2 linked regions of the Natranaeroarchaeum aerophilus genome follow. The protein of the gene in region 1 binds, or shares a complex with, the protein of each later gene. Links are inferred from orthologs where the notes say so. Each region holds a gene or a part of one and is shown on either strand. Other genes may lie near its edges.

The links. The genes of interacting proteins can lie anywhere in the genome.
Region 2: the proteins of AArcSt11_RS03015 (region 1) and rpl12p are in contact, whole or in part, in a crystal structure (PDB 5H7L), measured with the Pyrococcus horikoshii proteins. The link is inferred for Natranaeroarchaeum aerophilus from one-to-one orthologs. Residues at the interface, in WP_048053510.1 of Pyrococcus horikoshii: Pro161, Met164, Met165, Phe168, Ser169, Ile172, Val195, Glu196, Phe202, Leu211, Ser212, Val213, Met216, Lys222, Phe223, Asn224; in WP_010886059.1 of Pyrococcus horikoshii: Leu100, Ala101, Gly102, Leu103, Ser104, Ala105, Leu106, Phe107, Gly108.

What each region holds. Positions count from the first base shown.
Region 1 is NZ_JAKRVY010000001.1:591,732-597,866, forward strand. The notes cover bases 1,689-4,647. They hold AArcSt11_RS03015 (elongation factor EF-2), read right to left. Parts: upstream 4,282-4,647; coding sequence 2,095-4,281; downstream 1,689-2,094. Other genes in these bases: AArcSt11_RS03010 (hypothetical protein), read left to right, coding at 1,689-1,963; AArcSt11_RS03020 (YgaP family membrane protein), read right to left, coding at 4,510-4,647. In the rest of the region: AArcSt11_RS02995 (homoserine dehydrogenase), read right to left, coding at 1-680; AArcSt11_RS03000 (amino acid-binding protein), read right to left, coding at 677-1,240; AArcSt11_RS03005 (hypothetical protein), read left to right, coding at 1,389-1,607; more of AArcSt11_RS03010, read left to right, coding at 1,682-1,688; more of AArcSt11_RS03020, read right to left, coding at 4,648-4,743; AArcSt11_RS03025 (hypothetical protein), read left to right, coding at 4,960-5,355; AArcSt11_RS03030 (N-acetyltransferase DgcN family protein), read left to right, coding at 5,395-6,135. UniProt on the Methanocaldococcus jannaschii protein: Catalyzes the GTP-dependent ribosomal translocation step during translation elongation.
Region 2 is NZ_JAKRVY010000002.1:441,040-445,479, reverse strand. The notes cover bases 1-2,852. They hold rpl12p (50S ribosomal protein P1), read right to left. Parts: upstream 1,678-2,852; coding sequence 1,324-1,677; downstream 1-1,323. Other genes in these bases: AArcSt11_RS06710 (50S ribosomal protein L1), read right to left, coding at 2,732-2,852; AArcSt11_RS06715 (50S ribosomal protein L10), read right to left, coding at 1,684-2,730; AArcSt11_RS06725 (bifunctional methylenetetrahydrofolate dehydrogenase/methenyltetrahydrofolate cyclohydrolase), read right to left, coding at 60-953; AArcSt11_RS06730 (hypothetical protein), read left to right, coding at 1-41. In the rest of the region: more of AArcSt11_RS06710, read right to left, coding at 2,853-3,370; AArcSt11_RS06705 (amphi-Trp domain-containing protein), read right to left, coding at 3,514-3,780; AArcSt11_RS06700 (outer membrane protein assembly factor BamB family protein), read left to right, coding at 4,001-4,440. UniProt on the Methanocaldococcus jannaschii protein: Forms part of the ribosomal stalk, playing a central role in the interaction of the ribosome with GTP-bound translation factors.

The sequences.
Region 1 (6,135 bases):
ACGGTCGCGTCCTCGAGCGTATACTCGCGTTCTCCCTGTGAGAGTACGTTCGATATGATGACGAACTTCAGGGCGGCGTCGGTTCCGTCGACGTCGAAGGTCGGGTCCGCTTCTGCGACACCCAGATCTTGCGCTTCGGCGAGGACGTGCTCGTAGTCGAGCCCGTCGGCGGCCATCCGCGAGAGAATGAAGTTCGCCGTGCCATTCAGGACGCCGCGAGCGGCGGTGATCTGGTCCGGCCCGAAGTCGTCGATCGTCGAGAGGATGGGGATAGCGCCACCGACGGTCGCCTCGAAAAGCACGTCGCCCGCGCTCTCGTCGGCTAGCGCCATTAGCTCGGCGTAGCGTTCGGCGACAGGCCCCTTGTTCGCCAGCACGACGTGACGGTCCCGGGAGAGCGCCGTCTCGACGTGACTGAATCCGGGCTGGGCGTCGCCCAGCGTCGTGGGGGTCGCCTCGACCAGTACGTCGTACTCGGCGGCGAGGACGTCCTCGGGGGTCCCATCGCCAACCGTTCCCTCCTGATCTTTCCGTTCGAGAACGCCCTCAACCTCGATGCCCTCGGCGTCGACGACGCCGCTGCTGGAGTCGGCCAGCGCGATCACGTCGTGACCGTACTGCCCGGCGAGTTCGACGACCGAGCGCCCGACAGCACCGGCACCCAGCACGGCGAGTTTCATGCCGAACCACCCGCGATCTGGGGCTCGATGACGTGGATATCCTTCTCCTCGGCGATATCCCGAACTGTTGCCAGCACCTCGTCGGCGCGATCCGCCTCCGTTGCGAGCCGAAGCCGTGCGCTGGAGACTCCTTCCGTTCCCTCGGGGGCTGACAGCGAGACGTCGACGACTTCCGCCCGTGAGGTCGTCTGGAACTTCCGCAGGCTATCGGAGAGATCGGTGTCGATCAGGTGCCCGACGAGGATCACGGTCAGCTCCTCGCTGTACCGTTCCGCACCGGCCTGAATGACGTTGATGCCCGCATCGCGAAGCGCTTCGACGATGGTCTCGAACCGGTCGGGTGGGCACTCTATATCGACTTCCACGGGGATATGCCCGCGCGGCGTGACGTTGCCCCGCTCGTGGAAGATCGAAAGGAGATTTGCGCCGTGATCGGAGATCGGCTGGAGCGCGTTCAGCAGTTCCCCCGGCTCGTCGACGAGTTCGAGACGGACGGTGTACGCCTGCACGGACTGGCCGCCGTCCGTCTCGGCGTCCTCGTCTGCGGCGTCGTCACTCATCGTTGACCACCCCGACGACAGGTCGTGCGTATCGATCAATCATATCCGTCCCTGAGGGGAAGGAGGTATAAGAGTACCATCATTCCGGACTGTGTGGCGTTCGCACGGAGTCGGCGAGTTTTTGCGCTCGGCGGGCCAAACTCGGGCCATGTCCGTCTACCGTCGCCTGTTCGATGCACTGATCGCAGTTGTCCTGTCTGCAGTAACGATCGCAGTTACCGCACCGGTGGTTCCCGGTCTCGCCCAGTCGCTGGGGATGCTCATCGCGGCCACTTTCTACTTCTCACGAAACCCGTGGGGGTCGGGCGATGGCGAACGGATCAACGAGCGAATCGACGGGTTGTACGATCGGTTCTTGCCTGTGTAGGACTGCCTGAACTTGATAATTCACGCGGCAATAGTAGCAAGAACTAATAATCTGCATGTATAAATTAGCAATCAATGACTGCGTCCGCAAACTCGATCACGTCCCGATACCGAATCCTCGCTCCGTGGCAGTTCGCCGCCAGGGCCGTTCTACTGGGTCTGTTCACCGGTGGGGCACTCGGAGCGAGTATCAGTCCCGAACTCGGCGTTGCTGGTGGACTCTTCGTCACGACAGTCGTATATTTCGGGCTCTTCTTTCTCGCTCGTCGACTCCGTGCCACGACCTCAGCCACCAGCCGTCGAGCGATCAATCCTGTCGTCGCGGCCGACGGCGGGCAATCGAACGACCGGGACTGAGCAGAATCGCAGGTTCTGGGAGGGTCGATGAGTTCACTCACTGGCGAACGTAGTGAGGACGGAAGTGGGCTGGTCGAGACTGAGCAAACGCTTTGCGTCTGATATAGAGAACGGAGAGAAGAGAAGCCGGATTAGAGGTAGTCGACGGCCTGTGGCAGTTCGAGCTTCATTCCCTTGCGTTCGCGGATCTCCATGATCTGCTCGCGCTGGAGGTTGTCGGCCATGACCTGGAAGCCGGCGTTCTCGGTGTTCCAGGAGGCACGACCCTCGGTCGCCGAGCGGATGTCGCTGGCGAATCCGATCATCTCTTCGACCGGCGCGACGCCTTCGACGACCATCAGATCGCCTTCCTGGTACATGTCGTCGACGCGGCCACGACGGCCCTGGATCTCGCCGGATGCCGAGCCCATGTAGTCGTTCGGAACGTCGATTCGGACGTCCTGGATGGGTTCGAGCAGCTTGATGTCGGCGTCGATCAGCGCGTTATGGACGGCGTTGCGCACTGCGGGGATGACCTGTGCCGGACCGCGGTGGATGGTGTCCTCGTGGAGACGCGCGTCGTGGAGGCGGATGAGCGATCCCTGGACCGGCTCGGCGGCCAGCGGACCGTCGTTCAGCGCGTCTTCGAGGCCCTCGATGAACAGCTCCATCGTCTCGTTCAGGTGCTGGATACCTTTCGTGTCGTCGATCAGCACGTTCGTGCCGTGGATGGTCTCGATGTTCTGGCTGGTATCCTTGTCCATACCCGCTTCTTGGAACGCTTCACGTCGCTCCTGCTCGGGCATGTCCATCGAGGCCTCGCCTTTCTTGATCACATCGACGATATCCTTGTCGAGCGGGTGAACGGAGATGTAGAAACGGTTGTGGCGGTTTGGCGAGATCCCCTCGACCTCGCGGCTCTCGCTCTGGGGCATCTCGCGGAAGACGACGATCGGTTCACCGGTGTTGATCGGGATGCCCTGGTTGCGCTCGATCCGCTGACCGATGACTTCGAGGTGAAGCTCACCCTGTCCGGAGATCAGGTGCTCGCCGGTGTCCTCGTTGATCTCGATCTGGATCGTCGGGTCCTCTTTGGAGACCTGTCGAAGCGTCTCGATGAGCTTCGGCAGGTCGTCCATGTTCTTGGCCTCGACGGCTTTCGTGATGACGGGCTCGGAGATGTGCTCGATCGACTCGAACGGCGTCATCTCGACGGAGGAAACGGTCGAACCGGCGATGGCGTCGGCCAGGCCGGTGACTGCCGCGATGTTCCCTGCGGGAACACGGTCCACTTCCTCGCGTTCGCCACCCATGTAGATACCGACGCTCTGGACGCGGTTCGTCCCGGCGGTCCCGGAGACGTAGAGGTCCTGGCCCTTCTCCAGCGTTCCGGAGAAGACACGACCGGCGGCGATCTCGCCTGCGTGCGGGTCGACACCGATGTCGGTGACCATCAGGACGACTTCGCCTTCCTCGTTGACCAGGCGCATGTCGCCCGCGAGCTCGGACTCGGCGTCGCCACGCCAGACCCGCGGAATACGGCGGGGCTGCGCGTCGACGGGGTTCGGGAAGTGCTCACAGACCATGTCGAGCACGACGTCCGAGAGCGGCGTACGCTCGTGGAGCTCCTGGCGCTTGTCGGCGCGTTCGAGGTCGATAATGTCGCCGAAGTCCATGCCGGTGCGCTGCATCGACGGCATCGAGACGCCCCACTTGTACAGGGCGGATCCGAAGCCGACGGTACCCTCCTCGACGGAGACCGTCCAGTCGTCGATGTCGTCCATCTCCTCGGTCATCCCCTCGATCAGCTCGTTGACGTCGCGGATGACCGCCATGAGACGCTGTTGCATCTCCTCGGGACCTTCCTGCAGTTCGGAGATGAGGCGGTCGACCTTGTTGATGAACAGCGTCGGCTTGACACCCTCTCGAAGGGCCTGCCGGAGCACCGTCTCGGTCTGGGGCATCGCCCCTTCGACGGCGTCGACGACAACGAGCGCACCGTCGACGGCGCGCATCGCTCGGGTCACGTCGCCACCGAAGTCGACGTGGCCCGGCGTGTCGATCAGGTTGATGAGGTGGTTGGTGTCCTCGTACTCGTGGGTCATCGACACGTTTGCCGCGTCGATGGTGATCCCACGTTCCTGTTCGTCCTCTTCCGTGTCCATCGCGAGCTGCTCGCCTGCGGTGTCCTGGGAGATCATCCCGGCACCGGCCAGCAGGTTGTCCGTCAGTGTCGTCTTGCCGTGGTCGACGTGTGCGGCGATGGCGATGTTCCGGATGTTCTCCGGCTCGTCCATCAGTCGCTCGCACTCCTCGACGATCTTCTTTCGTCTACCCATTACCCTCTCATATCGTTAGCGGGGTGAAAAGGGTGCTGTTTCGTGGCGGCGAACCGTGTGAAGCCGCCACGAGGCTCATAACGAGCGAAGCGAAGTTATGGTGTTTCGTCAGCGCCGAGTGTGCGAGGCGCTACCGAAGCTCGGCACGAGCGTAGCGAAGTGCCGGCGTTTCGTCAGCGCGCGGTGTGTGAAGTACTGACGAAGCTCGTAACGAGTTGTTTCCTACGGCTACTTCGCGGCGTCCGAGTCCAGCGAGCACGTGTCGACGCCGAGCACCGAATAGAGCCCGCAGGTTCCCGTTGCCGCCGTTCCGAGCATTACAATCGCGACGATGCCGAGTACCGCTGCGAGCGTTTCCGGAAGGGCGAGGACGCCACCGAGGATCGCGATTGAGAGAAGTCCAGTGATCGCACCGACGCCCGTTCTGACCTGCCGATCCATCGAGCCAACGTTCATGTTCATATCACCTGTAAGGACTCGGCAGAGATAATGGTTTGTATTGGGCTGATTGAGAAATACTACTTTGGATAGGGAATTGCCCGTTCCGACAAAACTACAGGTTTCGAAGTATTAGCTTCAATTACTGTAGTATAATACTTCAATATTCGAAGTCAAGGGCCTCCGTCGCCAGCAACGATCAACCAGCACATCTAAGGGAGCATCCGACGTGCGCCCTGTATGAGCGACGCTGGAATCCACCCCTGGGTTGGCATCCTGCTCGGCGCGTTGCTCGCCGGTGCAAATACGGCCGTCGTGGGTCTCGTAATCGACGGCCCGGAAGCGGTCGCCGCCGGGCTTGGCCTCGCGATGCCGATCCTCCTGCTGTACGGCGCAGGTGAGACGTTCGATCGGGAGCAGTATCTCGCGGATCACTCAACGGGCGAGACGATGAGCGACATGGTCGTCATCGCCATCGGTGCGGTCCTCGTGGGCGTTCTCGGGGTTGTCGCGACGAGTGCGGTGACCGAGAGCCAGCTCGCCGTCTACGGGATCGCGGCCGGAGCGACGTTCCTGGGCGGCTACGTCGCGCTGTACGTCCGCCAGCCGGAGTATCACGGTCCGGTCGGAAACTGAGCGGCAGTTCTTAAGTTCCCAGTCTGCGATGACATGGCTATGCGCGTCGCCGTACTTGCCCACGGGAAGTTCCCCGACCGGGCAAAGACTGCCGTAGGAGTCCTCAGATACGCCGACTACGATGTCGTCTCCGTCATCGACAGGGACCATGCGGGCTCGCGAGTCACCGATCACGTCCCCGGTGTTCAGGATGCACCCGTCGTCGCTGGCTTCGGCGAGGTGCCGGAGCCGGTCGACGCCCTCCTGATCGGTATCGCACCGATCGGCGGCGGCTTTGACGAGTCCTGGCGGCCGGATGTCCTTGCTGCACTCTCACGGGGCTGTGACGTGATCGCCGGACTGCATTATTTTCTCAACGACGATGAGGAGTTCGTCAGTCTCGCCGCCGAAAATGACTGCGAGCTGCGGGACGTCCGGCGACCACCTGACGATCTCTCTGTAAGCGAGGGCCTTGCAGGTGCGGTCGACGCCGAAGTGATCCTGACCGTCGGCACCGACTGCTCGGTCGGCAAGATGACGACGACGATGGAACTCGCGCGGGCCGCGAAGGCGGCCGGACACGAGGCCGCCGTGATCCCCACCGGTCAGACCGGGATTATGATCGAGGGGTGGGGGACGCCGATCGACCGCGTGGTGAGTGACTTCACCGCTGGCGCGGTCGAGGCGATGATCCGAAAGAAAGGAGACGACTACGAGTACCTGTTCGTCGAGGGGCAGGGCAGCATCGTCCACCCCGCCTACTCGGCGGTCACCTGTGGCATTCTCCACGGTGCGATGCCG
Region 2 (4,440 bases), on another replicon or contig:
TACTCGTCATCGCGGACAGATGGTCGACGAGAACGGCGTAAGTCAGCAGTAGCGGAGTATTAGGGTAACTCGACGTCGACGCCCTCCGAGAGACCTGCCGCCTTGGTCGTGTTGTACAGCAACATCGCGATCGTCATCGGGCCGACGCCGCCCGGAACCGGAGTAATCGCGCTCGCTTTCCCCTTCGCGCTCTCGAACTCGACGTCGCCGACGAGCTCGTAGCCTTTCTCGGTATCCGCATCCACGCGGTTGACACCAACGTCGATGACGACCGTTCCCTCCGAAAGCATCTCGCCGTCGACGAGTTCGGGGACGCCACAGGCGGCGACGACGATGTCGGCCTCGCGGGTCTTCGCCGCCAGATCGTCGGTCCGGGAGTGACAGACCGTCACCGTGGCGTTGCCGCCATCGGTCTTCTGGATCAGCAGGTTGGCGAGTGGCTTTCCGACGATGTTCGAGCGCCCGACGATCACGACGTCTTTCCCTTCCGGATCGACGTCCGCGGATTCGAGCAGCTTCTGGACGCCGTGGGGCGTGCAGGGCTTGAATCGCGGGTAGCCAGCGACGAGTTTGCCGACGTTCTCGGGATGGAAGCCGTCGACGTCCTTGGCGGGGTCGATCCGGTTGATCACTTCGCGCTCGTCGACGTGGTCGGCCACCGGCATCTGGACGAGGATGCCGTGGACCTCGGGATCGTCGTTCAGTTCGTCAATAGTGTCGTACAGCTCCTGGGCCGGCGCGTCGGCCTCGATTTCGACGTGGATGCCGTTGATGCCGACCTCCTCACAGGCGCGCTGTTTCATCGAGACGTAGGTGTCGCTCGCGCCGTCGTCGCTCATGAGCACGGTCGCCAGCCCCGGCGTGACGTCCGCGTCGGCGAGCGCGTCGATGCTCTCGGATAGCTCGGCCCGTATCTCGTCGGCCACCGCGTTTCCGTCGATGATCTCCGTCATTATCTGTACGACCGCCCGCGGCGGCCTTCAATCCCCCGGATTCGTGCGTATCTCGTGGCTGTCCGAACCAACTATATACAAGATTGTGAGCATATTCGAAGGGCGGTCAGATCAGTCCCAGGAGATCGAGCAACTTGTCTAGGGCCCAGCCGAGTCGGCTATCCCGCTGTTCCTGTGAGTCTCGCTCTTCGCCCTCCTGCTCCGGCTCGGGGTCGGTCATCGTTCGACTAGTCAGTTCCCGTACAGAAAACTGAATCTATGGGTGTCAGATGTCAGAGTGTATCGGCGGCGCGAGTGATCCGGGTATAGCCCGATAGAGCCGGGGCTACGAACCGTGACGTCAAAAAATGGAGTCGGTTTGGCGACGGATTTAACCGAACAGCTCGCCGAGGCCCTCGCCGTCGGCGTCGTCGTCCTCGTCGTCGTCATCGTCGGTCGTGTCCGGAAGGTCTTCTTCGCCTTCCTCGGCCTCGTCGGCCTCATCGTCGGCTGCCTCGTCGGCGGCTCCCGCCGCGGCACCGCCTGCCGCTGCGCCCCCGGCGGGGACGGCTGCGGCATCGGCGACTGCCTCGTCGATGTCGACGTCTTCGAGCGCGGCGACAAGCGCCTTGACTCGGGATTCCTCCACATCGACGCCAGCGGCCTCGAGGACGCCGGTAAGGTTGTCTTCGTTGATCTCTTCGCCCGTCTCGTTCAGGATGAGTGCTGCGTAAACGTATTCCATTGTTGGTTACCCAAACATATCGCCGAGACCGGCCGCAGCATCGTCGTCGCCGTCGTCGTCATCGTCGTCGGCGGCATCTTCGTCTGCGTCCTCGGTCTCGTCCGCGGTTTCTTCGTCGTCCGATTCCTCAGTCTCCTCCTCGGCTGGGGCAGGCGCTTCGACGTCCTGCAGTTCCTCGGGGAGCGCTTCCGTGTCGTCGATCTGCGCGGCGAGCGCACGGACCTGCCCGTCGGCCTTGCTCACGAGATCGCCAGCGAGGTCGGGGCTCTCGATCGACGCCTGAATACCCAGACTCTTTGCCTCGCCAGTCGCCTTCGCGATGAGCGTCGGCGCAGTGGTCGAGGTGGGGTACTCGGCGTTGAGTGCGAGGTTCCGTGCACGAGCGGCAGCCGTCTCGACGTCCGCGCGGTACTGCTCGACGTCGATGTCGAGGTCTTCCGGCGCGAACATGACGCCCTCGGAGAACACCGAGCGCAGGTCGAGTCCGACTTCCTTGGGTTCGATACCCAGCTCGTTGAGGACGTTCGAAAGGTCCGCGGAGACTTCCTCTCCGGCTTCGAGCACTGTGGAGTCCTCGGTGACCTTGATCGAACCGTCCTGGATTCGTGCCGACGCGCCGACCGTCTGCAGGTCGCCGACGAACGGCCCCGGATCGACACCGGTGTCACCCTCGGGGATGACGATATCGTTCGGCGCGATCTCGCCAGCACCGATCGGTGCGGGCGTCTTCGACTCTTCGAGTTGCTGGTACAGCCCGAACGGGTTGTCGTTGGTCCCGATCAGGCCGACCTGCCCCTCGATGTGGTCGGTCAGCTCCTCGATGCCGTCGCCGACCTCGTCGAGCGCTCGCGCGAGCAGCGTGTTCCGGCTGACGCGCAGTTCGGCGCTCCCGTGCAGGTCACGACGCATGTCCTGAAGCTGTCGCGAGGGGATCCCCGCGATGTTGACGACGCCGACGCTGTCGTAGCTCTCGATGACCTCGACGAGCGCGTCGACTTCTACCTGTTTCCACTCGGGTAGGTTCTCGGTTTTTCGTTCTGCTTCGGCGCTCATATCAGGCCACCTCGACGGACGGACCCATCGTCGTCTTCACGTAGACGGAGTCCAGGTTGAGCGGGCCTTTCTCGAGATCCGCGTGGAGACGGCGGAGGATCACGTCGATGTTGTCGGCGATCTCCTCTGCGCCCATGTCCTCGGCACCGACGCGCGTGTGGAACGTGCGTCGGTCACCGCTACGGATCTGCACCGTGTTTTTCATCCGGTTGACGACTTCGACGACGTCGTCGTCTGGCGACAGCGGCTCGGGCATCTTACCGCGAGGCCCGAGAATCGTACCGAGATAGCGACCGACGTCCTGCATCCTGGATTCCTCCGCGATGAAGAAGTCGGTCTCCTCGGCGAGATCCTTCGCCGCGTCGTCGTCGTCTCCCAGATCGGCGAGGTCGTCACCATCCAGTACGTCGTCGGCGACGTCCTCTGCTCGAAGGCCCGTTTCGCCCTCGGCGATTACAACGATCCGCGTCTCCTGGCCAGTTCCGCTGGGCAGGACCACGGACTCGTCGACACGATTCGACGGTTCGTTAAGGTCAAGATCGCGCAGATTGACTGCGAGGTCGACCGTTTCACGGAAATTCCGCTCCGGGGCGTCCTCGAGTGCGCGCGACACTGCTTGCTCTAGTTCCTGATCTGCCATCGTTCACCTCCGTAGTACGCAGGGTATGCTCCTACGGGTCAGTGAAACAGGCATAGCCTGTCTCACTCGTACCGAGTCCCATGCGACACTTAAACTCGTCGTTACGGAAGCGACTGAGACGGGACAGGACGTCTCTATACGGACTACTCCGGTAACTCTTCTTCACCTTCTCTTGTCTCCCACTCGATTTCCAGTTCGATACTTCGTTCGACGTCCTCGCCGATCGTCTCTCCCTCGTCATCGACTTCGATCTCGAACTCGACGGTTTCGGGCGGATCGACGGTGAACGATCGCTCCTCGATGGTGATCCGAATCGGCTCGTCCCCGCGCAGACGTTCGGCGAACGCTTCCAGCTGATTGGCGACCTCGTCCCGGCTCGTGTCCCGCTCGAACTCGATTTCTCTGGACATCGTGGGCTACGCTGCAACGACCAGAAGCATATGCACGGGGGCCTGTAGCCCGGCGTGTTCCGACCGGTACTACGAGACTCCCCCGGACAGCACTGCTCACGCCGAGTTCGTCCAGTTCAGCGATCACGTCGACTTCCTCGATGGCGGCCAGTCTCACGGCTTGGCGCATTGTACGAGTCAGACAGCAGATTCAAATGATTTGGTATAAGATTAACTACAGATGCGCCGTCGTGAATATCTGATGGGTCTCGGCACAGCTGCCACAGTCCCTACCGCAGGCTGTACAGACGCCTTTGGGGTATGGGAAGATGCGCCGGAACCGGCTGCCGAACGAGCCGATGCACGGATCGAGGGAGCATGGCCAACCCACGGGTTCGATGCCGAAAACACGCGACGGGCGGACGCACCGGGTCCGGTCGACGAACTGACGGGCCTCTGGGAAGCGGAGAATCAGATCTTCGGTGATCCGATCATCGGGAACAGTATCGTTTACACGACCCAGGGTCAGGATATGCATGTACGGACACGGGAAGCAGCCACCGGTGAGTGGGTCGATACACCGCTCGACGGAGCGAGTGGGAGCGTCGAGGCGATCGCAAAAGACGTCGCGGTGCTCCTCGACGTCGACGATGCGGCCCGCGAACCCATTCTTCGCTGTGT